3 regions of the Buttiauxella sp. BIGb0552 genome follow, and region 1 is predicted to be linked to each of the others. Evidence: predicted binding sites of a transcription regulator. Region 1 holds the regulator's gene; each other region holds the start of a gene.
What was found. Region 1 encodes CRP, which controls carbon source genes, mostly activating them, when cyclic AMP is high. Its sites were predicted from a motif close to ATGTGANNNNNNTCACAT; they were not measured.
Positions count from the first base shown of each region.

Region 2: aaeR (HTH-type transcriptional activator AaeR) is a predicted target of CRP. The motif match lies at 8,261-8,278, and genes of this name have one in related genera.
Region 3: EDF88_RS13925 (mannitol dehydrogenase family protein) is a predicted target of CRP. The motif match lies at 2,791-2,808, and genes of this name have one in related genera.

Region 1 covers NZ_SODY01000005.1:10,271-21,046, forward strand. The annotation lists gene EDF88_RS15240 (ABC transporter ATP-binding protein) at 1-1,734, shown strand, start outside; gene EDF88_RS15245 (LysE family translocator) at 1,769-2,368, opposite strand; gene EDF88_RS15250 (hydrolase) at 2,431-3,447, shown strand; gene EDF88_RS15255 (YheU family protein) at 3,449-3,667, shown strand; gene EDF88_RS15260 (phosphoribulokinase) at 3,781-4,659, shown strand; gene EDF88_RS15265 (OsmC family protein) at 4,680-5,084, opposite strand; gene crp (cAMP-activated global transcriptional regulator CRP) at 5,400-6,032, shown strand; gene EDF88_RS15275 (YccS/YhfK family putative transporter) at 6,222-8,306, shown strand; gene EDF88_RS15280 (aspartate aminotransferase family protein) at 8,310-9,530, opposite strand; gene pabA (aminodeoxychorismate synthase component 2) at 9,631-10,194, opposite strand; gene EDF88_RS15290 (putative adenosine monophosphate-protein transferase Fic) at 10,228-10,776, opposite strand, start outside.
Region 2 covers NZ_SODY01000003.1:646,748-657,523, forward strand. The annotation lists gene degS (outer membrane-stress sensor serine endopeptidase DegS) at 1-55, shown strand, start outside; gene mdh (malate dehydrogenase) at 126-1,064, opposite strand; gene argR (transcriptional regulator ArgR) at 1,499-1,969, shown strand; gene yhcN (peroxide/acid stress response protein YhcN) at 2,357-2,620, shown strand; gene yhcN (peroxide/acid stress response protein YhcN) at 2,728-2,994, shown strand; gene EDF88_RS11975 (barstar family protein) at 3,062-3,334, opposite strand; gene EDF88_RS11980 (NAD-dependent succinate-semialdehyde dehydrogenase) at 3,365-4,819, opposite strand; gene aaeB (p-hydroxybenzoic acid efflux pump subunit AaeB) at 5,019-6,980, opposite strand; gene aaeA (p-hydroxybenzoic acid efflux pump subunit AaeA) at 6,993-7,925, opposite strand; gene aaeX (p-hydroxybenzoic acid efflux pump operon protein AaeX) at 7,933-8,136, opposite strand; gene aaeR (HTH-type transcriptional activator AaeR) at 8,296-9,237, shown strand; gene tldD (metalloprotease TldD) at 9,306-10,751, opposite strand.
Region 3 covers NZ_SODY01000004.1:377,917-388,692, forward strand. The annotation lists gene EDF88_RS13915 (phosphatase PAP2 family protein) at 1-78, opposite strand, end outside; gene EDF88_RS13920 (GTP-binding protein) at 120-1,100, opposite strand; gene EDF88_RS13925 (mannitol dehydrogenase family protein) at 1,234-2,697, opposite strand; gene uxuA (mannonate dehydratase) at 2,909-4,102, shown strand; gene EDF88_RS13935 (DUF2000 domain-containing protein) at 4,180-4,602, opposite strand; gene EDF88_RS13940 (Lrp/AsnC family transcriptional regulator) at 4,767-5,231, shown strand; gene yeiP (elongation factor P-like protein YeiP) at 5,307-5,879, opposite strand; gene EDF88_RS13950 (YkgJ family cysteine cluster protein) at 6,047-6,301, shown strand; gene setB (sugar efflux transporter SetB) at 6,298-7,479, opposite strand; gene fruB (fused PTS fructose transporter subunit IIA/HPr protein) at 7,851-8,984, shown strand; gene fruK (1-phosphofructokinase) at 8,981-9,919, shown strand; gene fruA (PTS fructose transporter subunit IIBC) at 9,936-10,776, shown strand, end outside.

The DNA of each region.
Region 1 (10,776 bases):
ATGACCTATCCTGGTAACTGGGCGTTGGCCTGGGTAAACCAGGAAACCCCCGCACTGGCGATGCCAGCCATTGAATATGTTATTGATGGCGACCGTGAATTCCGCCAGCTTGAAGCGGAGCTGGCAAAAGCCAATGAGCGCAACGATGGCCACGCGATTGCACTGGTGCACGGCAAGCTTGATGCGGTTGATGCCTGGACGATTCGCTCACGTGCGTCGAGCCTTCTGCACGGTTTAGGCTTCAGCAATGAACAACTTGAACGCCCGGTCAGTGATTTTTCCGGTGGCTGGCGTATGCGCCTGAACCTGGCACAAGCACTGATCTGCCGCTCAGATTTACTTCTGCTTGATGAACCAACCAACCACCTGGATTTAGACGCCGTTATCTGGCTTGAGCGCTGGCTGAAAAGTTATCAGGGCACATTGATTCTGATTTCTCACGACCGTGACTTCCTTGACCCGGTGGTGGGCAAAATTATTCATATCGAACAAGAGTCGATGTTTGAATACACCGGCAACTACTCTTCGTTTGAAAGCCAGCGCGCGACGCGCCTTGCTCAGCAGCAGTCGATGTATGAAAGCCAGCAGGAGCGTGTTGCTCACTTGCAAAGCTTTATCGATCGTTTCAAAGCCAAAGCCAGCAAAGCAAAACAAGCGCAGAGCCGGGTGAAGATGCTCGAGCGCATGGAATTGATTGCGCCGGCACACGTCGACAACCCGTTCCACTTCAGTTTCCGCGAGCCAGAAAGCTTGCCGAATCCGCTATTGCGAATGGAAAAAGTCAGTGCTGGTTATGGCGAGCGCGTGATCCTTGATTCCATCAAACTAAATCTGGTGCCTGGCTCACGCATTGGTTTGCTCGGTCGCAACGGTGCTGGTAAATCAACGCTTATCAAACTGCTGGCGGAAGAAATCAAACCGTTGCAGGGTGATATCGGCTTGGCAAAAGGCATCAAGCTCGGTTACTTCGCTCAGCATCAGTTGGAATATTTACGCGCTGACGAATCCCCACTTCAACATCTTGCACGTATCGCACCGAAAGAGTCTGAACAGCAGTTGCGTGATTATCTCGGCGGTTTCGGCTTCCGGGGCGATAAAGTCACCGAGCAAACAGCTCGCTTCTCTGGTGGTGAAAAAGCGCGTCTGGTTCTGGCATTGGTTGTGTGGCAGCGCCCCAACCTGCTGCTGCTCGATGAACCGACCAACCACCTTGATCTCGACATGCGTCAGGCGCTGACCGAAGCGTTGATTGATTTCGAAGGCGCGCTGGTTGTGGTATCGCACGACCGTCACCTGTTGCGTTCAACTACCGACGATCTCTACCTGGTTCACGATGGCAAAGTGGAAGCGTTTGATGGCGATCTGGAAGATTATCAACAGTGGCTTGTGGATCTGCAAAAGCAGGAAAACCAGCCCGACGATTCCGCGAAAGATAACGCCAACAGCGCCCAGGCACGTAAAGACCAAAAACGCCGCGAAGCCGAATTACGCACGCTAACTCAACCATTGCGTAAGCAAATCACCACGCTTGAAAAGCAGATGGAAAAGTTAAATGTGCAGCTTGCTCAAGTCGAAGAAAAGCTGGCTGACAGCGCCATTTACGACCAAAGTCGCAAAGCAGAAATGACCGAATGCCTGCAAACTCAGGTGAAAGTGAAGTCAGCTCTGGAAGAATGTGAGATGGAATGGCTTGATGCGCATGATCAGTTAGAACAGATGATGCAGGCCGAATGACTGTTTGGCCTCACTAAAAGTGAGGCCAAACAACTCAATGCCAAATCAGCAGCACGCACGCAGCCGTCAGCAATCCCATAAATACGTTGAAGATTGTCCAGGCGCGGCGGCTACGAAGCAATGTGCCAATCATGCTGCCAAAGGCAATCCAGATGATGCCTGCGACAATGTTAACCAGTGCAATACCAATACTGATTAACACAACCGAGTGCAGATACTGGGAACCTGCAAGGCTGAAACTTGCTACTGCGCCTAGCGCCATCAACCATGCTTTAGGGTTGATAACCTGTAATAAACCGCCCTGCCAGAAAGGAATCGGTTCAGGTGGCGGTGCATCCGTTTCCAGTTTTTCATAGGTTGCGGAGCCGATTTTCCAGGCCAGCCATAATAGGTAAACACTCCCGGCAATCTTCAGGATAAGGTGCAAAGCTGGATATAAAAGGATTAAGCTACCGACGCCAAACGCCACCAGCAATAGAATGCATTGCATTCCCAGCATAATGCCTATCATCAATGGTATGGTGCGCAGGAATCCGTAATTCGCCCCGGATGAAGTGAGTAGCATATTGTTTGGGCCAGGTGTGATAGCAGCAACCCAGAGAAAGCCCAGCATTGAGAAAAAAAGCGTTTCCATGAAATGGGTGTTCCACACCCCGTAAAGTTAATTAGCAAACTAAATGAAACTAACAGTGTGATATGGCTACGACAAGTCCCGCAGTATTGAATTTTAATCACGAAGAAGATGAGCAATTTCGTCCGTTGAAGGGTGTGAGTAATCCACACCTGCAAACCATGCTTCCGCGTTTGATTCGCCGTCGCCTCAATTTCAAACCTCACTGGCAGCGTCTTGACATGCCAGACGGGGATTTTGTCGATCTTGCCTGGAGCGAGGACCCGCGCCAGGCAATGCATAAACCACGGTTAGTCGTTTTTCATGGACTCGAAGGTAGCCTGCACAGCCCATACGCTCACGGTTTAATCGAGGCCGCCAGCAAGCAAGGCTGGTTAGGCGTGGTAATGCATTTCCGTGGTTGCAGTGGTGTACCTAATCGCATGAAGCGTATCTACCACTCCGGTGAAACGGAAGATGGAAGTTACTTCCTTAACTGGCTCAGTACCCGTTATGGCAAAGTGCCAACGGCGGCGGTCGGTTTTTCTCTCGGCGGCAACATGCTCGCCTGCCTGATGGCAAAACAGGGTGCCGATTGTACGCTTCAGGCCGGTGTAGTGGTTTCAGCCCCTCTGATGCTTGAACATTGCAGCGCACATATCGAAAAAGGCTTCTCACGCGTTTATCAGCACTATCTTTTAAATCTGCTGAAGAAGAATGCCGCGCGTAAGTTAAGAAGCTATCCGGGCACACTCCCGGTAGATATGCGTCAGCTTAATGGAATGCGTCGTCTGCGCGAGTTTGACGATTTGATTACCTCAAAAATTCACGGCTTTGCTGACGCTATCGATTATTACCGCCAGTGCAGCGCTATGCCGCTGCTGCCACAAATCAAAACGCCGACGCTCATCATCCACGCAAAAGATGACCCGTTTATGGATCACCATGTGATCCCCGATAAAGCTATCTTACCTGCCAATATCGAGTATCAACTCACGCGATACGGCGGGCATGTTGGGTTTGTGGGTGGCACGTTACGGCGCCCTGAAATGTGGCTTGAGCAACGTATCCCGCAGTGGCTGTCTCAATTTTTGGACCAGTAATATGATGATTCCCTGGCAAGATCTGCCTCCCGAAACGCTTGATAATCTGATTGAATCCTTTGTATTACGCGAAGGCACCGATTATGGTGAACAAGAGCGTTCACTGGAGCAGAAAGTGGCCGATGTTAAGCGCCAGCTGCAAAGTGGTGAGGCTGTGCTGGTATGGTCGGAACTCCATGAAACGGTAAATATTATGGCTCGCGGGCAGTTTCGCGGCTAAGCGTTTAACTTCTATACTGCATAATAAAACCACCCTCACCCAGCTATCTCCCTGAGGGTGAGGACCAGCCCTTACTTACACACACTTGCTATCACCCATGGAGTTGTTGCCTTATGTCAGCCAAACATCCGGTTATTGCCGTAACAGGTTCCAGCGGCGCGGGAACGACAACAACCAGCCTTGCCTTCCGTAAAATCTTCCAGCAACTCAATTTACGTGCAGCGGAAGTCGAAGGTGACAGTTTCCATCGTTTCACTCGTCCTGAAATGGATATGGCTATTCGTAAAGCACGCGACCTGGGGCGCCATATCAGCTATTTCGGCCCGGAAGCCAATGACTTTGGTTTGCTTGAACAGACGTTCATTGAGTACGGCAGAACCGGGCAGGGTAAGTCACGCAAGTATCTACATACTTACGATGAAGCCGTACCCTGGAACCAAATCCCCGGAACCTTCACGCCATGGCAACCATTGCCAGAACCCACTGATGTTTTGTTTTATGAAGGTTTGCACGGCGGTGTAGTTACGCCACAGCACGATGTGGCTAAGGCCGTCGATTTGCTGGTTGGTGTAGTACCGATTGTGAACCTGGAGTGGATACAAAAGTTAGTGCGCGATACCAGCGAGCGCGGGCATTCCCGAGAAGCGGTAATGGATTCTGTGGTTCGTTCTATGGACGACTATATCAATTACATCACACCGCAATTCTCCCGCACCCATATCAACTTCCAGCGCGTCCCAACTGTTGATACGTCTAACCCATTTGCGGCTCGCGGCATCCCTTCTCTGGATGAAAGTTTTGTGGTGATTCATTTTCGCGGGCTGGATGACATCGATTTCCCGTATTTGCTTGCCATGCTGCAAGGGTCGTTTATTTCCCACATCAATACTTTGGTGGTGCCGGGCGGCAAAATGGGTCTGGCAATGGAATTAATTATGACGCCGCTCGTTAAGCGACTGGCGGAAGGGCGAAACATTAATCAGGGCGGCTAATCACCGCCCTGTTTTACACACTAAGCATCAATCACTTCATAGCTATGAGTAACGTTGACCGCTTTTTCAAGCATCAGTGCTACAGAGCAGTATTTCTCAGCAGAGAGGTCTACTGCACGGGAAACTGCAGCATCTTTTAGCTCTTTGCCTGTCACGATGAAATGCAGATTGATGTGCGTAAACAAACGCGGAGCCTCTTCACGGCGCTCAGAGGTCAATTTCACTTCGCAGTCGGTCACGGCGTAGCGGCCTTTTTGCAAAATAGAAACTACGTCAATTGCACTGCAACCGCCAACGGACATCAGCACCATTTCCATTGGGCTTGGTGCTTTATCACCAGAATTGCCATCCATAAGGATCTGGTGCCCTGAAGCGGACTCGCCCAGGAAGGTAAACCCTTCAACCCATTTCACTCGTGCCTGCATGCTGCTTACTCCTGTAGAAAAATTACCTTTCAGAGTACGCAGATTCAGCAAATCTGGCAACGGAAGGCGACATGCGTCAAGCTGAAACGAGACAACAGGAGACACTTGCCAAAAGCTATGCTAAAACAATCCAGATGCTACATCGATACATTGACGTAATGCATGTATGCAGAGGACATCACTAATTACAGGCAGCAAGAATGACTTGCATGCCATCTCCCCAAGGTGGGGAATATTCTAATTACTTGCAACGCCAGACAGGATGTTTAGCGTCCTGTCGTTGGTAGCCAGTTATAAAACAGAGGATAACCGCGCATGGTGCTTGGCAAACCGCAAACAGACCCGACTCTCGAATGGTTCTTGTCCCATTGCCACATTCATAAGTATCCATCGAAGAGCACACTCATTCACCAAGGTGAGAAAGCAGAGACGCTGTATTACATCGTCAAGGGCTCTGTGGCTGTTCTGATTAAAGATGAAGAGGGCAAGGAAATGATCCTCTCCTATCTAAATCAGGGCGATTTCATTGGTGAGTTAGGGCTGTTCGAAGAAGGTCAGGAACGTAGTGCCTGGGTTCGTGCTAAAAGTGCCTGTGAAGTGGCTGAAATTTCTTATAAAAAATTCCGCCAGCTGATCCAGGTCAACCCAGATATTCTGATGCGCCTGTCTTCACAAATGGCTAGCCGTCTGCAAGTTACATCTGAGAAAGTGGGTAATCTGGCATTCCTGGATGTGACTGGTCGTATCGCGCAGACGCTGCTGAACCTGGCTAAACAACCTGATGCAATGACCCACCCAGACGGTATGCAGATTAAAATTACCCGTCAGGAAATCGGTCAGATCGTGGGTTGCTCTCGCGAAACTGTTGGTCGTATCTTGAAAATGCTGGAAGATCAAAATCTGATCTCCGCTCACGGTAAAACGATCGTCGTATACGGCACTCGTTAATCTCCGTCTAAAAAATGGCGTGTTGCTTCATAACACGCCTTTTTTGTCTCTACACTTCCCTCACTTGCTCTAAATAATTCATGTTGCAGGTAGGCGGTAAGCTCAGGAATCCCCAGGAGCTTACTAAAGTAAGTGACTGGTGTGACTGAGTACAACCAACAACCCTGCAACTTGAAGTATGACGAGCAAATGTGGCGACGGCTGATCTACCATCCTGAAGTTAACTACGCACTGCGGCAAACGCTGGTGCTGTGCCTTCCGGTGGCAGTAGGTTTGCTCGTCGGCGATCTCCAGTCTGGCCTGCTTTTCTCGTTAGTTCCTGCCTGCTGCAATATTGCGGGCCTTGATACTCCACATAAGCGCTTCTTCAAACGTCTGATTGTTGGCGGCAGCCTTTTTGCCATCAGCAGTCTGATCATGCAGCTTTTATTACTTTATACCTCCGTACCGTTGCCGGTGATATTGGTCGTGATGGCGCTCTTGCTTGGGGTCACGGCAGAAATCAGTTCCTTGCACGCTCGTCTGCTTCCCGCATCACTCATTGCTGCCATATTTACACTCAGCATGGCCGGAAATATGCCGATCTGGAAACCGATGGTGCTGTATGTCTCCGGTACGATTTGGTACGGCGTATTTAACTGGTTTTGGTTCTGGATGTGGCGCGAGCAGCCACTGCGGGAATCATTGAGCCTGCTCTATCGGCAGTTGGCAGATTACTGTGAAGCAAAATACGGCATGCTGACTCAACATACCGATCCGGAAAAAGCGCTCCCTCCTCTGCTGGCTCGTCAGCAAAAAGCGGTGGATCTCATTACCCAATGCTACCAACAGCTTCATATGCTGGCGGCAAACCAGCAAAACGGCTACAAGCGTTTGCTACGTGCATTCCAGGTAGCACTGGATTTGCAAGAGCACATCTCGGTAAGCCTTCACCAACCAGCTGAAGTTCAGAAGCTCGTCGAGCAAAGCCATGCAGAAGCGGTTATTAGATGGAATGCTCAGACCATCGCGGCGCGCTTACGCGTACTGGCTGACGACATTCTTTACCATCGTTATCCACAGCGTTTTACGATGGAAAAACAGATCGACGCCCTTGAGAAAATCGCCCGTCAGAATCCAGATAACCCGGTTGGGCAATTTTGCCATTACCACTTCAGCCGTATCGCTCGCGTGCTACGCACCCAACGCCCGCTGTATGTCCGTGATTTAATGGAAGACCGGCAACGCCGTTTGCCACTGTGGGCGGCATTGAAAAGTTATTTATCGTTGAAGTCAGCGGCGCTTCGCAACGCAGCAAGATTGGGTGTGATGCTCACGATAGCCAGTCTGTTGGGTGCATTTTTACATCTGCCCAAGCCCTACTGGATTTTAATGACGGTAATGTTCGTGACGCAAAACGGCTACGGTGCCACACGAGTTCGTATTCTCCACCGTTCGGCGGGCACCATTGCAGGCCTTGCCATTGCAGGTATTGCGCTTCACTTCCACTTCCCGCAAAGCATTGCTCTGGGCGCGATGCTGGTCATTACGCTGGTGAGCTATCTGTTTATTCGCAAAAGCTACGGCTGGGCGACGATAGGCTTTACGGTGACCGCCGTTTATACCCTGCAATTGATAACATTAAGTGCCGAGCAGTATATCGTCCCTCGCCTGATAGATACCCTGCTAGGCTGCTTGATAGCCTTTGGCGGCATGGTGTGGCTGTGGCCACAATGGCAGAGTGGCTTGTTACGCCAGAACGCCCACGATGCGTTGGAAAGGGATCAAAATGCAATTCGCCTGATTCTTAGTAATGACCCCGAACCAACGCCGCTCGCTTATGAACGTATGAAGGTCAACCAGGCACATAACGCGCTGTTTAACTCCCTGAACCAGGCGATGCAGGAACCTGGGTTTAATTCGCATTATCTGGCGGATATGAAACTGTGGGTGACGCACAGTCAGTTTATTGTCGAGCATATTAACGCAATGACGACTTTGGCTCGCGAACACAATATGTTGACGCCAGATCTTGCCCAGCGCTATTTGCAGTCATGTGAAATTGCGCTGCAACGATGCCAACAGCGGCTTCAGTATGATGGGCCTGGGGAAACCAATGATGCGAATATTCTGGACCCGCTAGAAGGGCTTCCAAACGGGCCATTAAGTACGATGGAACAGCATTTGCAGAGGATACTGGGCCATCTCAGCACCATGCATACCATATCTTCGGTTGCATGGCGTCAACGGCCACATCACGGAATCTGGCTGAGCCGCCTGCGGCGCTCAGATTGATGATTATCCGTTAACGATCTTCGCAACGGCTTTGGCAAAGCGCGCCATACCGTCAGCGATATCGGCACTTTCCACAATCAACGCCGGGGCAAAACGCATCACATCTGGCCCGGCGTTCAAAACCATCACGCCTTCCTGTGCTGCCGCATACAAAAATTCACGCGCGCGCCCTTTGTATTGTGGCTTTAGCTCGGCACCAATCAATAAACCCATGCCGCGAATATCGCTGAACACGTCGAACTGCTCGTCGATTTGTTGCAAATGCTTGACGAATTGCTGGCGTTTTTCCGTGACGCCATTCAGCACTTCAGGCGTGTTGATGATATCAAACGCCGCGCCCGCGACTGCGCAGGCCAGAGGATTGCCGCCGTAGGTTGAACCGTGTGTACCGACATGAAACGCCGAAGCAATTTCCTGAGTCGTCAGCATCACGCTGACCGGGAAGCCACCGCCAAGAGCCTTCGCGCTGGTCAAAATATCTGGCGTCACATCGTAATGCATATAGGCGAACAACTCGCCGATGCGCCCCATACCACACTGCACTTCATCAAATACCAATAAGGCTTTGTGCTCATCACAAAGGTCACGCAAGCCTTGCAAGAACTCTGGCGTTGCCGCCGTAACGCCACCCTCACCCTGAATCGGTTCGACCACGACCGCGCAGGTATGGTCGTCCATCACGGCTTTTACCGCATGCAAATCATTAAATGGCACATGAATGATGTCAGCTGGTTTCGGGCCAAAACCATCGGAATACTTCGGTTGCCCACCCACTGAAACAGTAAACAGAGAACGACCATGGAAGGCGTTATGGAAAGCGATAATCTTTGTTTTATACGGGCTATGGCGGGTCGAAGCGTAGTAGCGAGCCAATTTAAAGGCTGTTTCATTCGCTTCGGTGCCAGAGTTCATAAACAGCACGCGTTCAGCAAAAGTGGCGTCAATCAGCTTGCGGCCAAGTCGTAGAGCGGGCTCATTGGTGAAAACATTACTGGTATGCCATAGCGTTTCACCCTGGCTTTTTAGCGCTTCAACTAAAGCTGGATGGCAGTGACCTAGCGCAGTAACAGCAATCCCACCTGCGAAATCCACATATTCTTTCCCTTGTTGATCCCATACGCGGCTACCTTTGCCTTTTACTGGGATAAACTCTGCCGGTGCATAAATCGGCAAAATAACTTCATCGAAAGTTGCGCGGGTAATTGCTGATTGTTCAGTTGCCATTTATTGCCCATCCCCTTTTTACGCATAAAAACGCATGAAAGATATTATGAAAATATAATCATGAAATATGCATAAAAAATCATTACCTGGCAATATAAAATCAACGATTAAGGAAATTGGCTAACAGCTGGTGCCCCTGCTCGCTGAGAATGCTTTCCGGGTGAAACTGCACACCTTCCAGGTCAAACTCACGATGGCGAATACCCATAATTTCTTGTTTATCAGTCCATGCTGTGACTTCAAAGCACGCAGGCAACGTGGCAGGAGCGATAACCAAAGAGTGATAACGCGTGACAGTGAGAGGATTGTTCAGACCATTGAAGACGCCAGAATTCTTATGCGTAATGGCTGATGTTTTGCCATGCATCACTTTTTCAGCGCGAACAATCTTCGCACCAAACGCCTGAGCAATCGCCTGGTGACCAAGACAGACACCGAGAATCGGTAACTGCCCGGCAAAATGAGTAATCGCCGCAAGTGAAATCCCGGCTTCGGTGGGGGTGCAAGGGCCAGGAGAGATGACCAGTTTTTCTGGTGCCAGGGCACTGATATCAGAAAGAGTCAGCTCATCGTTACGTTTCACCACCACTTCTGCGCCTAATTCACAAAAGTATTGATAAAGGTTCCAGGTAAATGAGTCGTAATTGTCGATAAGCAGTAGCATCGCGGCTCCAGGGTAAAAAAGAACCGCGCTATTCTATTCGCTTTCGCGCGCTTCACTCACGACTTTAGTGAAAATCTCAGTAAGCGGTGCCAGATCGCCCAACGCTCCCGCCTGATTAGCCGTTGCCCATCCTTCAGGCGACACGTCTTTCCAATCGAGGATGTAACCGGCATGAATCGCTAACTGCTCGAAGAACACGCGCTGCGCCCGACCACTTCCAACAAAAAACGGATGAAGTACGTTAATTTCACAATAGTAATGCGACAGGCGCTGAACGAACTCAGTTCTGGAAAGACCGACCAGATAATGCTCGTCCTCCATTTCTTGCATCAGATCGTTACCTTCATTCTCGATGTACTCGAAATGGCAGAACTGTATCTCCCCTTTGGAAATATCAACGTCTCGTAGCTCACCTGCCCAGTCGAAAATATCCTGAAAAAGCTGCTGATGGATAGCACACAACCAGGGTAATCCGCGATGCAACGGGCCAAGTTCAATCGTTTCTACACGCTGCGCGATAATCTCATCTTGCGCATGAGGCTCAAGAATATCCAGCCGGGAACTAGCCTGAAATGAACGACT
Region 2 (10,776 bases), on a different contig from region 1:
TGATAAGAAGCTGACGTTACAAGTGACGATTCAGGAATATCCAGCCACTAACTGATAAATGCTGAATGACAGGCAATAAAAAACCGGAACTCAGTTCCGGTTTTTTTATCTCTGAAGCCTGGTGTTTACTTGTTAACGAACTCTTCACCAAGAGTAATATCTTTCTTCAGGGTATCCAGCATACCTTCCAGCGCCTGGTGCTCAAACGCACTCAGTTTGCCGTAAGATTTGATCTCTGCAATACCGTTTTTACCCAGCAGCAGCGGCTGAGAGAAGAAACGAGCGTGCTCGCCATTGCCTTCAACATACGCACATTCAACCACATTGCTTTCGCCTTGCAGCGCGCGAACCAGAGACAGACCAAAACGTGCAGCAGCCTGACCCATTGACAGGGTTGCAGACCCGCCACCAGCCTTCGCCTCTACAACTTCAGTACCTGCATTCTGAATACGCTTAGTTAAATCAGCAACTTCCTGCTCAGTGAAGCTTACGCCTGGGATCTGAGACAGCAGTGGCAGAATAGTCACGCCAGAGTGTCCGCCAATAACAGGGACTTCGATATCGGTCGGCAGTTTGCCTTTCAGCTGAGCAACAAAGGTGTTGGAGCGGATGATGTCCAGCGTAGTTACGCCAAATAATTTGTTTTTATCGTACACACCTGCTTTTTTCAGCACTTCCGCTGCAATAGCAACGGTGGTATTCACAGGGTTTGTGATAATACCGATACAGGCTTTAGGGCAAGTTTTAGCAATCTGTTGAACCAGATTCTTCACGATTCCCGCATTGACGTTAAACAGGTCAGAACGGTCCATACCTGGTTTACGTGCTACACCGGCAGAGATAAGCACCACATCCGCACCAACCAGTGCAGGAGTTGCATCTTCACCACAGAAACCTTTGATTTTTACATCGGTCGGGATATGACTCAGATCGACTGCAACACCTGGGGTTACAGGTGCAATATCATACAGAGAGAGTTCTGAACCTGAAGGCAGTTGGGTCTTGAGTAGAAGGGCAAGCGCTTGGCCAATTCCGCCTGCTGCGCCGAGGACTGCAACTTTCATCCTAAACTCCTTATTATGGTTAGCAAATAGGTGCCGTAACTCCATGCGGTGGCGACCATAATCCAGAGAAGGGGTAATTACAATATTCCCGCTCAAGGTTTGCGAAGTTACGCAATCCTGAAACGTTACTGCTGCATTTACTCGCCGGGTGGAAACGACGCCTTAGCGCCCGGTCACAACCTGATGTTGTCACATCAACAGGCGGTTACATTACCCCTCCCTACGCAGCAAAACAACATCATTTTGATAACATTTAATTTACCTAACAACTTATTTTCGAGTCGTGACGAAGGCATGTTTCTCGATAACAAAATTTGATAAAATCAGCCCCTTTCATAACATTATTTCAAGCTTACACCCAGCCATTGATTTGCATAAAAATTCATTTAAATGCATAATAATGTTATCTTTGCTGACCTGAATATGGGTGACCTATGCGTATTTCCTCAAAACAAGAAGAATTAGTCAAAGCATTCAAAGCATTATTGAAAGAAGAGAAATTTAGTTCTCAAGGCGAGATCGTCCATGCCTTGCAAAATGAAGGTTTCGAAAACATTAACCAGTCCAAAGTATCCCGCATGCTGACCAAGTTTGGCGCGGTGCGTACTCGCAATGCAAAAATGGAAATGGTGTATTGTTTGCCTGCTGAATTGGGTGTGCCGACCACATCCAGTCCATTAAAAAATCTGGTACTGGATATTGATTACAACGATGCCGTTGTCGTTATCCACACAAGCCCGGGTGCTGCACAGTTGATTGCACGCCTACTGGATTCTTTAGGTAAAGCTGAAGGGATCCTGGGCACGATTGCCGGAGACGACACTATCTTTACTACGCCTGCCAAAGACTTCACGGTTAAAGAGCTTTATGAAGCGATTCTGGTGCTCTTCGAACAAGAGCTTTAAGTCTTAAAACGGCTGTTCCCGCTGTTATTGAATGGCGGGAGCAACCTGCTTGATAACATCCTTCTGTTTTCTTATACCTGCCTGCAAATTTCATTCTTCACATCTACTCCTACTTTAAAAACCCAACCCATCAGCAAGTTATGTGATGAACCGCACAAAAAGTCAAAGTCTGATATCTCATTGTTTTTACTTATATTTAACATAAACAAAGCAATAAAAGATCATTTTTAATAACTTTACGTAATAAAGAAAACCTCTATTATTGTAAAGTTTCATAGATAATAATTAGCGTGGTATTAATTTTCCACGTTATTAGTGTATACTTGATTTTGTGATGAGGGTCACGGAATGAGGACCCAAATAAAAGAATACGACGAGGTAAAAATTATGAACATGAAATCAACAGTAGTAGCCGCCAGTCTGCTTTCAATGCTGTCATTTGGTGCTTTCGCAGCCACATCTGTTAACGCAGAACAGGCACAGAATCTTCAGCCGATGGGCACAGTTTCTGTAAGCCAAATAGGCAGTGCACCAATGGATATGCACCAAATGCTGAATGAAAAAGCTGAAGCGAAAGGTGCATCTTCTTATCGCATCGTTGAAGCACGTTCTGGTGATGCATGGCACGCCACTGCTGAGCTGTATAAATAAGCCTGGCAGGTATAAGTAATACCGATTAATCAAAACGACGGCCCCAAGAACAATAAACGCAGTTAAACCCTTCCGGTCGTTGAGAACATAATTCAGGAGTAGACATCATGAAAACCAAATTAACCATCGCAGCACTGAGCCTTTTCTCTGTTATCTCTTTCGGCGCTAACGCAGCCGCGCATCAGATAAACAGCGAACAAGCACAAAACATGCAATCTATGGGTAGCATTTCTGTCAGTCAGACTGGCAGTGCGCCAATGGATATGCGTCAGGAATTATCACAGAAGGCGACTAAAGAAGGTGCATCGGCATATCGCATTACCGAAGCACGTACTGGCGATAGCTGGCACGCCACCGCTGAACTGTATAAATAAACCCTCGTCGTCAAATTCTGACGACTTTGCCCCCGCTAGCGGGGGCTTTTTTATATCTAAAATAGCGTTAGCCGCGCACGTTAAAGCGCAATTGCCCTTCCAGCTCTTCCTCTGCTTCGTCAAAAAGCAAAATCAAAGCCCCGTAACGCCGCCTTTGCATCTCTGGTAAATGAACAAACTCGATTTCCGCCGGGAGGGGTAAAGTGCCCCCGACGACCACATCCCATAAGCTGTCGAGATCGTGGACCTGCTTTTTCTCAAGTTGAAATGCCTGGGTAAAGTGACGATAGAATCCAGGCTGGTCTTCTATCTGACTAAAATCAAAGGTGTATTTTTTCATTGCTTGCCACCTTAACCAGAACGAATCGCTCTACAACCCACCAATATGCAAGGTTTTGACTTCCAGAAACTCATCCAGACCCAATACCGAACCCTCACGACCAAGACCGGACTCTTTCACGCCGCCAAATGGTCCCAGTTCAGTCGAAACTGCGCATTCGTTAATCCCTATCATCCCACTTTCAAGCGCCTGAGAGACACGGAATACGCGCGACAGATTCTGAGTATAGAAGTAGGCTGCCAAACCAAATGGCGTATTGTTCGCACGCTCAATCACTTCCTCTTCCGTTTTGAATCGGAAACAGGCAGCCACCGGGCCAAAAGTTTCTTCCTGCGCCAGTTTCATGTCGTCATTAGCATCGACAATCACCGTGGGTTGCCAGAAATTGCCACCCAATTCATGGCTCTTGCCACCCACCAGTACTTTGCCCCCCTTCGCTTGCGCATCTTCCACGTGTTCACAGACCTTATCGACTGCGGATTTCTCAATTAATGGCCCGATGGCGACGCCCTCTTCCAGGCCATTCCCAACTTTGAGGGCTTTAACCGCATCGGCCAGCTTGTTGACGAACTGGTCGTAAACCTTTTCCTGAATAAAGAAACGGTTAACACTGACGCAAACCTGCCCGGCGTTACGGAATTTGTTAGCAATCGCACCTTTCACGGCTTCATCAATATCGGCATCATCAAAGACGATATACGGCGCGTTACCGCCTAATTCCATGGAGACTTTTTTCATGGTTTCCGCAGCATTGCGCACCAGCGTTTTGCCAACGGCGGTGGATCCAGTAAACGAAATCTTCCGCACTTCATGGCTCGCCATTATCGCGTCGCTGATTTCTTGCGTATTACCGGCTACAGCATTTAGCACGCCATCAGGCACGCCTGCTTTCTTCGCCAGCGCCAGTAAAGCAAATGCCGATAGCGGCGTGTTATTAGCAGGCTTGATGATTCCGGTACAGCCCGCGGCGAGCGCCGGGCCGAGTTTGCGGGTCAGCATTGCCATCGGGAAATTCCACGGAGTAATGGCGGCTACAACGCCAATCGGTTCACGGGTGGCGAGAATGCGTGAGCCCGGTTTGATCGCAGGTATAATTTCACCATTTGCCCGTTTAGCCTGCTCCGCAAACCACTGAATAAAACTCGCGGCGTACTCGACTTCCCCTTCCGCCTCTTTCAACGGTTTGCCTTGTTCGGTAGTCATCAAGCGGCCGAGCCAGCTTTTGTTCTCAATTATCAACTGGAACCAACGGTAGAGAATGGTGGAGCGTTCTTTGGCGGTTTTTGCACGCCATGCGGGAAAGGCTTTAGCGGCAGCGGTGATAGCTTCTTCAGCCTCTTTTTTACCAGCCTTTGCGACTTTGGCGACAACCTCGCCCGTTGCGGGGTTAATAACCTCGAAAGTTTCACTCAGCTTGCGCCATTCACCATTTACGAGATAGCCAGTGTTGAATAATTCACTGTCCTGGAGTGCCTGATTTGTCATAGTTTTCTCCTGTTATGAATTGGGCATCTGATATACCCAAAATAATTCGAGTTGCAGGCAGGCGGCAAGCGAGTGAATCCCGATGAGCTTACTCTGGTAAGTGATTCGGGTGAGCAAACGCAGCCAACGCATCTGCAAGTTGAAGTATGACGGGTATAAGTATAGATACAAAAAAGCCGACGCATGGCGTCGGCTCGGGTCAGGCAGCGATGAATGCGTGCTGGTATTTATGCAGCACATGCGCCAGGCGTTTCACCGGTTCGGTAACCTGTATCGGTGCCTCCCAGACCCGCAATTTCTCCTGGTAGATATCTAATTCTTCCAGCAGTTGCTGGAAGTAACGCCGCCTTTTGTCGTCGCTGGATGCAGAAATCACGCGATCTGCCGTGTTGCGCAGTTGGCGATGGAAAGCAGAAAGATCGTCATTCACCGGAATCGGCGCATCGCGCAATCTCTGGTGAGCAATAATCAAGATCAGCGCTAAACGGTAGCGGTCGATATCCCCCGGGAAGGTATTAAGCAGCAAGAAAAGCTGCTGATACAGCGCAGGAAGATGGTTCTCTTTACGGCGATTTTTATTGGTAGTGAGTGCTGAAACCGCAGCCGAGACAAACTGGTTCAACAATGTACGACCGGTGCGTTCTTTCGAGTTATCGCGAATCAGCAATATCACCATCAATGCCAGGAAACAGCCCACAATTTGCCCCAACGCGCCGTCCAGGAAAGTGTTGAGGTGGAACGTCATCGGGTTATCGAGAACAATGATGTTGATTGTCCCAGCCAATGCGCCCATCGAGCCCAGACGTCGTTTCTGTACTTCAATCCCGATAAAGAAACCAAGCAAACCGAGGCTAATACACAGCAGTAGAATACTTTGTTGCGTAGAAGGAATGACAACCAGGAAGTAGAAAGCACCTAGCGGTAGCGCCACCAGCATTCCATATAAGAAGTCGATCGCAACCATACGCGGATTGGGTAAGCGCATCGCCAGTGATGTCACGACGGCGATCATAACCATAGCGCCGCTTCCTGATGTCCAACCCGTCCATAGCCAGAACAAACTCCCAAGCAGGCATGAAACAGTCGTGCGCCAGAAGTTGATCATCGCGTGATGGCCTTCGGCAGACTGCACTTTGACCACCACTTCCTGGTTCAATACTTCCTCTTCCAGCGCACTGATACGAACATTGCTGGCCACACCGCGTTTGAGCAACATGTAGCGGGTGACAGTACCAGCCCAACTACTGATGGTGACGGGCGTATTTTTTTCACCGGCATAGGAAATGACTTTGCGGACAACCTTCATTTGCTTATGAACATCAGCAGCGGTTTCCACCGGAGTCTCAAACAGCGTGCGGAACTCTGGAGTGACGAATTCCGGACGCGTGTTTTGAATCAGATAGGTTTCGCAGGCCTGCGTGATGAGCGTAAGCGAAATTGTATTGATTGCCTTCAGGCGACGGTTTGCTCGCCCCCAACGTGAAGATTCGATTTTGAGATTGGTACGCATCCCTTCAAGAGCTGTAGTGCGGCGCACAAGCCCAGCCCACGCTTTATCGACTTCTTCTTTTTCACCATGTGCAATACACAACTGCATCAGCCGATATTGGTCCACCAGCAAATTATCTAACTCGCGATCAATTTCTTGTTTGATGGAACGTGGAGAAAAGAGCAAGTCAGCAAGAATCGCGCAAACAATACCAATCACGATTTCACTGCAGCGCTCAACCGCAAACTGCGGTGTCAAAAGGGGGTGGGCCTGAATTGTGACGATAATAATCAGCGCCGTGTAGCCGGAAAGCCCCCACGCGTAAGAATTCTCGACTTTAACCAGTGAGGAAATCCAGGTACAAAAACCGGCCCAGATACAGCAAACCAGCAGCATCACTACCGGTGCACGAATCAGTAAGGTGATAATAAACAGGGCAGCAAAACAACCGATAAAGGTGCCGACAATACGCAGCATCCCGCGGTAACGAATGGCACCAGAATAAGGTTCACCGCCTGCGGCAAACGCCGGGCCTGCCGCAACGATAGCTGCTGTCAGCACCGCCCAGCGCGGTGTTTCGAGCTGGAATTGGAACCCGACAAACATTGCCAATACGATGGCAAAGGCCAGCTTGATAGCAAAGCGCAGATGTAACCGCGAGATAAAATACATATCAACCTACGCTTAGCCGAACTCACGCAGACGATGCATGAATTTGATGAATACCGAGTCGTGGTCGGTATCGCGGTCTTTATCTCCAGTCACCACGACAGTTGCGGTTGTTCCGGCGGGATAAAGGTTAGCCTGTTGTTCATCAAGATGAATTCGCACCGGTACACGCTGAGCCAGACGCACCCATTCAAGGTTGGAATCAACTGTCGCCATCCCTTTGGTGTCTCGAGTACTGCTGGCGTTGGTTACCCCGGCAGAAATGCTGTCTACGGTTCCGCGCAATACGCGATTACTACCAAGCGGCGTGATTTGCACACGGTAACCCGGGCGAATACCATCCAGTTTGGTTTCTTCCATATAGGCCAGAATGTAGAACGTACCGCGTTTAACCAGCGCAACTGCAGTGGAACCACGGGTAATAAATTCACCGGTATAAACATTAAGGTTTGTTACCCAACCTTCGGCTGGCGCACGAATAATAGTGCGTTGCATATCCAACTGTGCCAAGTCACGGGTCGCTTCAGCTTTCGCTAATTGATGCAAAACGGTCTGCAGCACATTATTAGATTGCTCAATCTCCTCACGCGACATCGCCTGAGTCCCTAATGAATTACGACGCCCTGCTTCACGGCGTTTTTCCCCGGCCAGAGCCTGGTAGTAGGCAACATCGGCCTGCGCTTGCTCCAGTGCTTTCTGATAACGCGGCTGGTCGATGGTGAACAGAATCTGGTCCTTCTTCACCAGTTGGTTGTCACGAACCTTCACATCGGTGATTAAACCCGATACATCTGGCGCAATCGCGACAACATCTGCGGTAAAGCGAGCGTCACGCGTCCATGGGGATTCGGTATAGAACACCCATGCACGGAAAATAGCGATGAAAGCCAGCAGCACCAGAATCAGTGTGATGGCAGTACGAGTTATTTTTCTTGTTAGTGCTTTCACATCAACCTCAAACAAACAGACGAGAGATCAGATAAAACAGGCAGCAATAAAGCGCTGTATTAAATAATGCCGGGTGCCAGACAAAATCATAAATTCCCGTCGGTGTAAGCAGACGGCGAACCAACCAGAACAACGCCAGCGAAAGAATTAGCTCGAAGAATATCGGCGGAAAAGAAAGACCGAATATCACGACAACGGGAAATAGACTCATGTTAACCTTGCAGAAAATACGGAAGACACAAACCCTGGGACGGCCAGGAATACTGAGCTAACGAGTGATACGGGTCGTGTTGTTAATAATATATTACCGCAATAGTTAGCCCGTTATCTATAATCTGTGATCTAAATCACTTTTAACTCAGAGTGAACAATGGAAAGACTTAAACGCATGTCGGTATTTGCCAAAGTTGTCGAACTTGGCTCTTTCACCGCCGCGGCCAGGCAGTTGGAAATGAGCGTATCATCCATCAGCCAAACCGTTTCCAAATTAGAAGATGAGTTACAGGTCAAGCTGCTAAACCGCAGCACACGCAGTATTGGGCTGACCGAAGCGGGTAAAATTTACTACCTCGGTTGCCGCAAGATGCTACATGAAGCGCAGGCTGTGCATGAACAACTTTATGCATTTAACAACACACCAATTGGCACGCTGCGCATCGGAAGTTCTTCAACTATGGCACAAAATGTCCTCGCGTCCATGACCGCTGACATGCTCAAAGAGTACCCTGAGTTGACAGTAAATCTTGTCACGGGCATTCCGGCACCGGACCTGATTGCCGATGGCCTGGATGTGGTTATTCGTGTTGGTGCATTGCAGGATTCAAGCCTGTTCTCAACCCGCCTCGGGTCGATGCCGATGGTAATTTGTGCCGCAAAAAGCTACCTGCAACAAAACGGTACACCAGAAAAACCTGCCGATCTTGCCAGCCATTCCTGGCTGGAATATAGCATTCGCCCGCACAATGAGTTTGAGTTGATCGCCCCGGAAGGCCTCACCACACGTATGATCCCGCAAGGTCGCTTTGTCACAAACGATCCCATGACGTTAAGCCGCTGGCTAAAAATAGGTGCCGGGATCGCTTACGTTCCACTGATGTGGGTGATCGATGAGATCAATGATGGGACGCTTGAGATCTTAATGCCGAGCTATCAATCCGATCCGCGCCCGGTGTACGCGCTGTATACCGAAAAAGATAAGCTGCCTTTGAAAGTACAGGTTTGTATTAACTATCTGACCGAGTATTTCGTGAAGGTTTCGCATCTTTATCAAGGGGTACGCGACAACAAAGGACGCGGGAAAGAGGTGGGGTAAAATGGGCGAAATTGAAAATAAATAAGCCGGGGTTAACCCGGCTGATTATTACGAGAGAAAGTAGAATATTACGCTGTGCCGCCAACCGTTAAGTTATCGACTTTAAGCGTTGGCTGGCCAACTCCGACTGGCAGACTCTGCCCTTCTTTGCCACACACACCGACGCCGTTATCCAGCGCCAGATCGTTACCTACCATCGAAATCTGCTGCATCGTTTCGATACCGGAACCAATCAGCGTTGCGCCTTTTACCGGAGTCGTCACTTTGCCGTTTTCGATGAGATAGGCTTCGGAAGTTGAGAACACAAACTTACCAGATGTGATATCTACCTGACCGCCACCAAAGTTAGGAGCATAGATACCGTACTCAACGGATTCGATGATCTCTTGCGGAGTAGACTTACCAGCGAGCATATAAGTGTTGGTCATACGTGGCATTGGTAGATGTGCATAAGATTCGCGACGACCATTACCTGTTGGCGCAACACCCATTAAGCGGGCATTCAGTTTGTCCTGCATATAGCCTTTCAGGATGCCATTCTCAATCAATACGTTGTACTGGCCCGGAACACCTTCATCATCAATGGCAACGGAACCACGGCGATTGGCCATGGTGCCGTCATCAACAATAGTGCAAAGCTCAGAAGCAACCAGTTGGCCCATTTGACCACTGAATACGGAAGTACCGCGACGATTAAAATCGCCTTCCAGACCATGACCAACCGCTTCATGCAACAGCACGCCCGGCCAGCCCGCGCCAAGCACTACTGGGAACGTACCTGCAGGTGCTGCTACAGCAGAAAGGGTCACCAGTGCCATACGCACAGCTTCTTTCGCCCACGCGTCGGCACGAACTTCGCCATCAACGGTTTCGAGGAAATAGTCATAACCGAAGCGACCACCGCCACCGCTTGAGCCGCGTTCACGTTTACCGTCGTCTTCAACCTGCACGCTAACAGAAAGACGCACTAATGGGCGTACGTCAGCTGCCAGTGTACCGTCAGTTGCCGCGACAAGAATCAGTTCGTAAACACCAGTCAGGCTGGCTGTCACTTCCTGAACGCGCTTATCTGCCGCACGGGCTACGCTATCAACACGTTTCAGGATGTCGAGTTTCTCTTCGCGCGTCATGCTTTGCAGCGGGTCAGCGCTGGTATAAAGCGCGCTATGCTGCACAGCACCTAATGTCTGTACGCGGCCATTTCCTTTATCCTGCACGATGCTTCGGGCCGCATGGGCACTTTGTTCTAGTGCCAGTAAGCTGACCTGGTCGGCATAAGCAAAACCGGTTTTCTCACCGCTGACCGCACGCACGCCAACACCTTGATCGATGTTATAAGAGCCGTCTTTAATGATGCGGTCTTCCAGCACCCAGGATTCGTGATAACTGGACTGGAAATAGAGATCGCCATAGTCGAGTCGGCGCTCGGACAATTGTCCCAAAATGGAAAAAAGATCTTGATGGGTTAAGCCATTCGCAGACAGCAACTGCTCACTTACCAGGTTCAGACTCATCGTTTCGCTACTCTTATTTGTCTAT
Region 3 (10,776 bases), on a different contig from region 1:
GGGCAGGTACCAACTAAAAAATAGTGCTAATCCAAGTGCATTGAGCACAAGGATGAGAGGTAATCGAATATTATTCATACGAAATCATTAGATATTTTAACAAAGACGAAAGGGTAGGCTCACAAACTTAAACGTAGCTTCAACAATGAAGTTTGTAGCGCATTCCAGTCAACGTCACCGCTATGTATTAACTCTATGCGGCTGTCAGGTGGTGCGGCATTTTGCGTTTCAATATGGAAATCAAGGCCCTGACGGTTGATTCGAACCAAACCTTCCGCAATACGCAGTACACCTTTGACGCGGTCGACAGGAGCAAGTCTAGCCCATTCAAGAATCCCTACTGTGTCAAATAGTGTGTCGGCATCAAAAATCCATCCGCAACCCACGTAGCCTTGGCCACTGTTGATGCTGCGCCGCCAGCGTTGATGTTCAGGCAAACTTAATGCCGCTAGCCCACGTTTTGCTGCATGGCTGTGGTTATGATCCGGACTGGATGGCACCTCGCGCAGGTTTTGGCGTGGTTTATCAAGAAGGCTAATATCGATATGACCATTTTGTGCGGTAATCATTTCCCGCCCAGCCCCCTCACGCAGCCACCACTCGTTAAGAGCCGCGCGGCTTTCATCGCTGGCACGGTCTTCTTTATTTGCAATGACGATATCAGCGGCAGCGAGTTGATCGCGGAAATTGTCATTATTGACTGCCCGCTCATCAAGCAACTGACGTGGGTCAAGCAGACACAGAGTAGCGTTGAGTTCGATCCAGGGTTGGTAAACTTCGGCGGTCAACATATCGAGGATTTGTTTTGGGTGACCAAGCCCGGTCGGTTCAATGAGCAGACGGTCAGGTTTGCCCTGGCGAAGCAAAGTATTGAGCCCTACCTGCATCGGTAGTCCATTTACACAACACATACAGCCGCCGGGGATTTCTTTCAGCAAAGCACCGCTGTCGGCTAATAACGCGCCGTCGATTCCGACTTCACCGAATTCGTTGACCAGCACAGCCCATTTTTCATGCTCGGGCTTATTGGCAAGTAAATGCAGAATGGTGGTGGTTTTACCGCTACCGAGGAAACCGGTAATCAGGTTGGTTTTAGTCACAAGTGCTCCGGACAGGTTGAGTGAACCTTACGTGATGTTCAATTATCACTATCCTGAACAACAATTACCAAAAAATGAAGCCCGGACGGCTCCACATCCTTGTGAAGCGGGCTTAAAGGCATTGATTGTTAAATTAATCGATAAGGTTTGCGACCGTTGCTCGCGCACCTTTGCTGCATAACTCATTCCATGCAGCGGTAATACGCGCGACGAATTGTTCATCAGCAGGCAGGTCACTGCCAAAGATTTCATGCAGGCTGAGTAGGGCATGAACGCGTTCATTAACAGAGCTGTTTGCGACCAGCGTTTTAATTTTTTCAGCTAACGGATCGCGAATATCAATTTCGTTGCCCGCGTCGTCAATACCGCTGACATAGCGCATCCAGGCGGCAACTCCTAATGCCAGGCATGGCCACTCATCGGCTTGTTGCAGATGCCAGCGAATACTCTCAAGCATCCGTTGTGGCAGTTTCTGGCTACCGTCCATCGCAATTTGCCATGTGCGGTGCTTCAGCGCCGGGTTGTCAAAACGCTCGAGCAGGTTATGGGCATACTGCTGTAGGTTTACGCCCGTAACGCGCAGTGTTGGCGCTTGTTCCTGCATCATTAAACGATGCGCCGCCTTGCGGAAATTCTCATCTGCCATGCAATCATTAATATGCTGATAGCCGGCGAGGTAGCCGAGATAAGCAAGGAAGGAGTGGCTGCCGTTCAACATGCGTAACTTCATTTGTTCCCATGGCATCACGTCGTCCACCATTTCGACGCCAACTTCTTCCCATGCCGGGCGGCCTGCAACAAAGTTATCTTCAATGACCCACTGGATAAACGGCTCGCCAGCAATGGCGCAGGGATCTTCTACGCCCAGCGTGTCAGTAATTTCCTGCAATGACTCAGGTGTCGCCGCAGGAACAATTCGGTCAACCATAGTGCTAGGGAAGGTGACATGCTCGCGAATCCAGTCCGCTAATTCCTGGCTGCGAGTTTCCGCCATCCCAATAACCGCATTGCGTACGACATGGCCGTTGTCGGGAATGTTGTCGCAAGAAAGTACGGTGAATGGTCGCAGTCCACGTTCGCGGCGACGATTAAGTGCCTCCACCAAAATGCCCGGAGCCGAATGCGGTTCTTCAGGGTTTTGCAGGTCGTGAATAATACGCTCGTTACTGCTATCCAGTTTCCCGGTCGCCGGGTCGATGCAATAGCCCTTTTCAGTCACAGTAAGGGAGACAATCGCAACTTGTGGCTCGCAGAACTTTTCAATAATGGTATCCAGTCCATCGAGTTTTGCATTCAGGCATTCGTTAACCGCGCCGACAATAATCGCCTGATTACCTTCACGACCTTTTTCCAATACGGTATACAAATGGTCCTGTGCACGCAGCGCACTCATTAGTTTATCGCCGCTAAACAGACTAATTTCACAAATGCCCCAGTCTCCCCCCAATTTATTGAGTACCCGGTCGGTCAGCAGCGCCTGGTGTGCGCGGTGAAACGCACCAAAACCAAAGTGGACGATGCGAGTTTTTAACGCCCGGCGGTCATAATTAGGCTGTTGAATATCGGCAGGTAACGTGACTGAAGCAATTGTGTTCATAAAATGCAAATCCTGGTTAACTAATTGGTAACATGGCTCAGTCTAAAGTTATATGACAGCAAATTAAATTGGTCTGCTGTCTTTATCCCTTTAATGTGAGCTGGATCAACCAATATCATTGCAAAATTTGACCGTAAGCGAGAATCCGGTATGGTAGTAGTCAATACAGCATTCTAGAATTGGTATGACAACTTAAACTGAGGAACTGTCGATGGAACAAACATGGCGTTGGTACGGCCCAAAAGACCCGGTATCTCTGGATGATGTGCGTCAGGCGGGCGCGACCGGTGTCGTTACTGCTTTGCATCACATCCCAAATGGTGAAGTTTGGCCGGTTGCTGACATCAAAGAGCGCCTGGCTGTATTGGCGGAAAAAGGTCTGACCTGGTCTGTAGTAGAAAGTATTCCGGTGCACGAAGAAATTAAAACTCACTCCGGCGACTTCGATAAGCATATCGCAAACTACCAGCAAAGCATTCGTAACCTGGCAGAATGTGGCATCGACACCGTGTGCTACAACTTCATGCCGATTCTGGACTGGACACGTACCGATCTGGAATATGAATTGCCAGATGGTTCACGCGCTCTGCGTTTTGACCAGATTGCTTTTGCAGCATTTGAGCTGCACATCCTCAAGCGCGAAGGCGCTGAAGCTGACTACAGCGAAGAAGAGCAGCGCCAGGCGCTGGGCTACTTCAACAATATGTCTGATGCCGAAAAAGAAAAACTGACCCGCAATATCATTGCTGGTTTACCAGGTGCGGAAGAGGGTTACACCCTTGACCAGTTCCGTGCACGTCTTGCTGAATATGACGGCATCAGTAAAGAACAGCTGCGCGAAAACATGGCGTACTTCCTGCGTGCCATTGTTGCGGTAGCGGAAGAAGTAGGTGTTCGCCTTGCAGTTCACCCGGATGATCCACCGCGTCCAATCCTGGGCCTGCCGCGTATCGTTTCTACTATTGAAGATATGCAATGGCTGAAAGAAACTGTCGACAGCATCTATAACGGCTTCACCATGTGTACCGGTTCTTACGGCGTTCGTGCCGACAACGACCTTGTTCGCATGATTGAAACCTTCGGCGATCGCATTCACTTTACCCATCTGCGCGCAACTTGCCGCGAAGATAACCCGAAAACCTTCCATGAAGGCGCGCACCTGCAAGGTGATGTGAACATGGTTGCGGTAGTAAAAGCGATTCTGACTGAAGAACAACGTCGTAAAAACGCCGGCGATCTGCGCCCGATCCCGATGCGTCCGGATCATGGACACCAGATGCTTGACGATCTGCACAAGAAAACTAACCCAGGTTATTCAGCGATTGGTCGTTTGAAAGGTCTGGCTGAAGTTCGCGGTGTGGAACTGGCTCTGAAACAAGTTATGTTCCCAGATTTGCTGAAGTAAGCTGAACAATATTGATGTAAAAAATTGATGTAAAAAACGCGCCTCCTGGCGCGTTTTTTTATGGCTGCAACATAAGCCTATTTATACAGGCCCAAGTTCCCTGTGAGCCTGGTGATTTTTTTCTTCGGCCCAATTAACCCTATTGCTACCAGTTCAATATGATTGCTGGATACAGCAGAAATACGTTCCCCATATTCATCGTATGTCTTACATGACTGCGCCAAAGCGCTGAAGGGCATCGTGTAAATCTCTTCGTCTGTTTCAGCAATGTTGAGCAGCTCCTGTATATAAGTGCCTGGTGCCAGGAGAATCGGCAAAGGGGCATAAATAACGCCAGGATAATTGACGGCATCTGCACTTTGCATGTCAGGACCCACCAGATTTTCTACCGTATGGCCGAAACTCATACTAATAACGCTGGCTGCGTTGATGGCAAGCCCAGGGCTCAGGTCTTTATCAATAATAATCGTGCTTCGATGTTGGCTGGCGTCAAACTTCATATTTTGTCCTCGCAGGGGAATCTGAAATGGCTCATGGAGTCGCTCTTTGTGAACAATATAATGCAGGAAGCTCACGGGAAATTGCTGCCTAAATAGCTTGAAAAATGGACAAAATAGGGCAGGATTGACCCGTTTATAATCTAAAATTAAAAGGAACTGACCAGATGACCTTAAGCACAACAGACGTAAAGATTCTGGCTCTCTTACAAAATGATGCGCGCATGACGAACCAGTCTGTAGCCGATTCAATTGGGTTATCAGCCTCACCTTGCTGGCGAAAAATACGCAAGCTTGAAGAAGACGAAGTGATTCAGGGTTACCGCGCAGTACTTAACCGTCGCAAGATCGGCCTGGCAGTGATGGTGTTCGTTCGTGTCACCATAGACAGCCACAGTGAATCAGAAGCGAAGAAGTTTGAAGAGGAGGTCGCGGCTCTTGAGGATGTGGTTGCATGCTACAGCATCGGTGGCGATGCCGATTTCTTATTGCAGGTCGTCGCGCGCGATCTGGATTCTTATGCGGACTTTGCTATGTCAGTGGTGCGTCGTTTGCCGGGGATTAAAGAAATGCAGAGTATGTTTGTGCTAAAGGAGATCAAACCCTTGGTAAGTTATCCCATTAAGAAATAGCACAAATATTTTTCCCAAAATAAAAACCCGCCGAAGCGGGTTTGGATGTCTGTCGGTTAAACCGCAAAACAGGTATTAGTCTGCACGACCCATAGAACGCTTTTCAGCGATATGGATGCGGATCTTCTCACCAGTCACCATATATTCTGGAACCTGAATAACCAGGCCAGTCGACATTGTTGCAGGCTTGGTACGGGAGCTTGCTGACGCGCCTTTAATGCCAGGGGCAGTTTCAACAATTTCCAAGTCCACAGTTTGTGGCAGTTCAAGCGCCAGCAACTGGCCATCCCAGGTCAGAACTTGCATGTCTGGCATGCCGCCTTCCGGAATGAATTGCAACTCTTCTTCAATCTGGTCTTTGGTGAAGATATACGGGGTGTAATCTTCTTTATCCATGAACACGTACTCGTTGCCATCAATGTATGAGAAGTCAACGTAACGGCGGGTCAGAGTGATGGTGTCGACAATATCATCACCTTTGAAGCGCTCTTCAACTTTCTGGCCAGAACGGACATCAGAAAAACGCATTTTATAAAGCGTTGCTGCGCCACGGGCGCTAGGTGCCTGGATATCGATATCTTTAACAATCAGCAGCTTGCCGTTGTAATTAAGTACCATACCCTTTTTGATTTCATTAGCTCTTGGCATAGGTGTTTCCTGTAAAAAATTGAGGAGCGAAAATATTGCGTCAAATTACTCGGGAGGCGTCTTTCAGGCAAGCGGATTTCATTGCAGATAGTGCATAAATCTACGTAGTAAAGCCGCACTGCTACTGCTAGAGTCCTGATCCTTGTCAGCCCACTGGAGTATTGTTGATGGACTGTCGTCCCGATTGCGGCGCGTGTTGTACCGCGCCTTCTGTATCAAGTCCTATTCCTGGCATGCCAGATGGCAAGCCCGCTGATACTCCATGTGTTCAGCTTGGCGCAGATATGCGCTGTAAAATCTTTCTTTCGCCGCTAAGACCAAAGGTTTGCGCAAACTTGCAACCGTCGCGGGAAATGTGCGGTACAACGCGCAAGCAGGCCATGGATTACCTGATCTATCTGGAAGCTGCGACTGCGCCCTAGATATCTTTAATTTTCATCATGCAATAAGCGGTGATGGCTATCATTCCCAGCGCGATATAAAACACCGTGTGGTAGTTCCAGATTTCGGCGACTACACCGGCCATCGAGCCGGCAATAATCCAACCGACACGCGTCGTATTGGTATATAGCGTGGTAGCCGCTCCCGCCTGTCCCGGCATTAAATCCTGAAAATACAACATCCCAATACCTGCCAGAATGCCGATGAAAATAGCGTTCAGCAGTTGCAGGCCCAGCAGCATGAATTCGTTATGTAACGTCAACATACCAATGTAGAACAGCAGACCTGCGACTCCCGCAATACGCATTAGAAAACGCTTACCAAAACGTTTGGCGTAATAGCCCGCGATAAGCATGGTTGGGATCTCAAGCCCGGCGGCTGTCCCCATCATCACTCCCGCCAGCTTCTCCGGCAGATGTAATTCATTAATGATGTAAAGCGGCATATTAATAATGTAGAGACTGTTACAACCCCACATCATTGTGCAGGCGACGAATAGCAGTAGGGCATCACGGCGGTTACGGCGCGGAGCTTCAAGCGTGGTGGATTTAGTTACCACCTCTTTACGCATTGATGGCAGGAGCAGCCGTACCATCACGCTGCAAACCACAAATGCGAAGGCCGCGCTCAGATACATAGTGGTAAAACCAAAACCTAAAGCCAGCGCGTAGGCGATAGGCGGGCCAATCACCCATGCAAGGGAGACCTGCGCACGCAAAATAGAGCTGAACATCACCGCTTCACGGCCCGTACTGTCAGCGTGTTCGCGCGCCAGGGCAAACATCTGTGGGTTAGCAGTGGAACCAAAGCTGCTGAGGAAAACGCCAACAAACAGCAACACAAAATAGTTACGGTTCCACGCAAACAGCACGCAGGCTAATGCACCCAATAAGCAGCAGACAAAAATAAGCGATTTGCGATCGCCTTTTCTGTCAGAACGCCCCGCAAGAAACTGGCTGACCAAAATACCGATGATGGCGCTGCCAGTGAAAAAGAAACCCACCATCGCAGGACGAACATGGACTTCTTCCGTCAAAAACAGGCTCAGAGTTGGGGTTTGTAATGCCCCCGCAATTCCGGTTAAAAAAGCTACAATCAAAAAGGCGGAAGAAGTTAAGTCAAGGGGCTTGCGTGTTGCTGCTATGGGGGAGTTTTGCATGCTCTCAGTGTCGGCTGGTCAATGAACGCGCGGATTTTACGCGCCTTGCCTGGAAATAAACAGTTGTTCAAATCAAAAGCGACACGAAAAGTTAAAACGCTGTTCCTGGCTATGTTCAGCAAAAGCTGATGCTTATAAATTGTCTGCTGAACGTACCGTGATGCTGCTCACTTTTTCGGCTCCAATGGGAGTGAAAATGTGCGTAACCTCTAAATTCTGGTAACGAAAATACAACATATCTTGCCTGAATCGCGGAGGATCTCCACACTACTTGAAACGTTTCAGCGTCGTCTTATTTAGTTTCAGGAGTGGGATGGCGCATTTTTTCTCATTGCAGCTGAATCGTTTCAATTCAGCAGGAGAGGAGAACCATGTTCCAGTTATCTGTGCAAGATATTCATCCGGGCGAAAGTGCCGGAAATAAAGAAGAAGCCATACGTCTGGTTGCCACTGCGCTCGCGCAGGCAGGGAACGTCAGTATTGGCTATGTAGAAGGTATGCTGGCTCGCGAGCTGCAAACCTCCACTTACTTAGGCAACGGTATTGCTATCCCACATGGCACTACTGATACCCGTGATCTGGTATTGAAAACCGGCGTTAAGGTGTTCCAGTTTCCACAAGGAATCGAATGGGGCGAGGGCCAGAAAGCTTACATTGTAATTGGCATTGCAGCTCGTTCTGACGAACACCTTGGTTTACTGCGTCAGCTGACACATGTGCTCAGTGATGACGAAGTTGCTGAACAACTCAAAACCGCGACTTCAGCAGAAGAGCTTCGCGCATTGCTGATGGGCGAAAAACAATCTGCATCTTTGCTGTTTGATAACTCATTATTAGCGCTGGATGTTACCGCCACCGACCTGATGACGCTTCAGGCATTAAATGCCGGGCGCATTAAACAGGCGGGTGCTGCCAACTCTGCTTTTGTAAGCCACGTAGTTTCCAGCAAACCACTCTATCTCGGGCAGGGTATCTGGCTTAACGACAGCACCGAAGGCAACCTTGCGAGTGCTGTGGCAATCAGCCGCCCAGCATCAGTTTTTGAAGCAGACGGCCAACCGGTATCGCTGTTGATGACGGTTGCAGTGGCCGACGACCAACCCTTACAAGTTCTCAATCGCCTGAGCGACATGTTGATAAACAACAATGCTGACCGTTTGCTGAACGCAGATGCACCTGGGTTGCTGACGCTGCTGACCACTGATGTCCCAGCTGAACAAAATAGCCTGAGTGCTGATTTCCAGATTCGCAATGAACATGGTCTACACGCCCGTCCTGGTACGGTGCTGGTGAATACCATTAAACAATTTAATAGCGAGATTACCGTGACAAACCTTGATGGAACCGGGAAGCCAGCCAATGGTCGCAGCCTGATGAAAGTCGTCGCACTGGGCGTGAAAAAAGGCCACCGCCTGCGCTTTACGGCCGTAGGTGAGGATGCTGAACTTGCGCTGCAAGCCATTGGTGAAGCGGTTGCTGCCGGTCTTGGTGAGGGGGCAGCATGAGTCGTCGTGTCGCAACAATTACGTTAAACCCGGCTTACGATCTGGTCGGTTACACCCCGGAAGTTGAACGTGGTGAAGTAAACCTCGTGCGTACAACGGGTCTGCATGCCGCCGGTAAAGGGATTAACGTTGCTAAAGTTCTTAAAGATCTTGGCATCGATGTCACGGTAGGTGGATTCCTGGGTAAAGATAACCAGGATGGTTTTCAGCAACTGTTCAGCGAGTTGGGTATTGCCAACCGTTTTCAGGTGGTGCAAGGCCGTACCCGCATCAACGTAAAACTGACTGAGAAAGATGGCGAAGTGACCGACTTTAATTTCTCAGGCTTTGATGTAACTCCTGCAGATTGGGAGCGTTTTGTTGCTGATTCCCTGAGCTGGCTTGGTCAGTTTGACATGGTGTGTGTCAGTGGCAGTTTACCTGCCGGCGTTTCACCTGACGCTTTCACTGACTGGATGAAGCGTCTGCGTAGCCAGTGCCCTTGCATTATTTTCGACAGCAGCCGCGAAGCATTAGTCGCAGGTCTGAAAGCCGCACCGTGGTTGGTTAAACCAAACCGCCGCGAGCTGGAAATCTGGGCTGGTCGCAAATTGCCAGAGATGAAAGATGTGATTGAAGCTGCCCATGCACTGCGTGAGCAAGGAATTGCGCATGTGGTGATTTCTCTGGGTGCCGAAGGTGCACTTTGGGTTAACGCATCGGGTGAGTGGATAGCGAAACCGCCAGTATGCGAAGTCGTCAGTACCGTTGGTGCGGGGGATTCTATGGTCGGCGGGCTTATCTACGGCCTGTTAATGCGTGAATCTAGCGAACATACCCTGCGTTTAGCGACGGCAGTGGCTGCGCTGGCTGTAAGTCAGAGCAATGTCGGAATTACAGATCGTACTCAACTGGCGGCTATGATGGCCCGTGTTGATCTGAAACCATTTAACTGACAGCAGGAGAGGAACTATGAAAACGCTGCTGATTATCGAACCAGGTCTTGGGCAAGCTCGTGCGTACCTCGCGAAAACATTGCTGGGTTCAGCCGCGCAAAAAGCGCGCTTGCAGATTATCGACAATCCGAACGATGCCGAAATGGCAATCGTTGTGGGAACCGCTATTCCTGCCGATAGCTCGCTGAATGGCAAAAAGGTATATCTGGGTGATATTGACCGTGCAGTTCAGCACCCGGAACTGTTTTTAGGTGAAGCGAAAGATAAAGCGAAGCCTTATACCGCTCCAGCTAGTGCTGCACCGGTCGAGCTGGCTAAAGGGCCAAAACGCATTGTTGCAGTAACTGCTTGCCCAACGGGCGTCGCGCATACCTTTATGGCTGCTGAAGCCATTGAAACCGAAGCGAAAAAACGTGGCTGGTGGGTAAAGGTTGAAACACGCGGTTCGGTTGGCGCAGGTAATGCAATTACCCCTGAAGAAGTGGCTGAGGCCGATTTAGTCATTGTTGCGGCCGATATCGAAGTTGACCTGGCAAAATTTGCTGGCAAACCGATGTATCGCACCTCAACAGGTCTGGCACTGAAGAAAACGGCACAAGAGCTTGATAAAGCAGTTGTTGAGGCAAAGCCTTTTGCAGCGACAGGGCAGAGTGCAGCCAGCGCGAATGAAGGAAAAAAAGAGTCGGTAGGTGCTTATCGCCATCTGTTAACCGGTGTTTCCTTCATGCTACCAATGGTGGTCGCGGGCGGTCTATGTATCGCGCTGTCATTCGCTTTTGGTATCGAAGCATTTAAAGAGCCTGGTACATTGGCTGCGGCACTGATGCAAATCGGTGGTGGTTCAGCCTTTGCGCTGA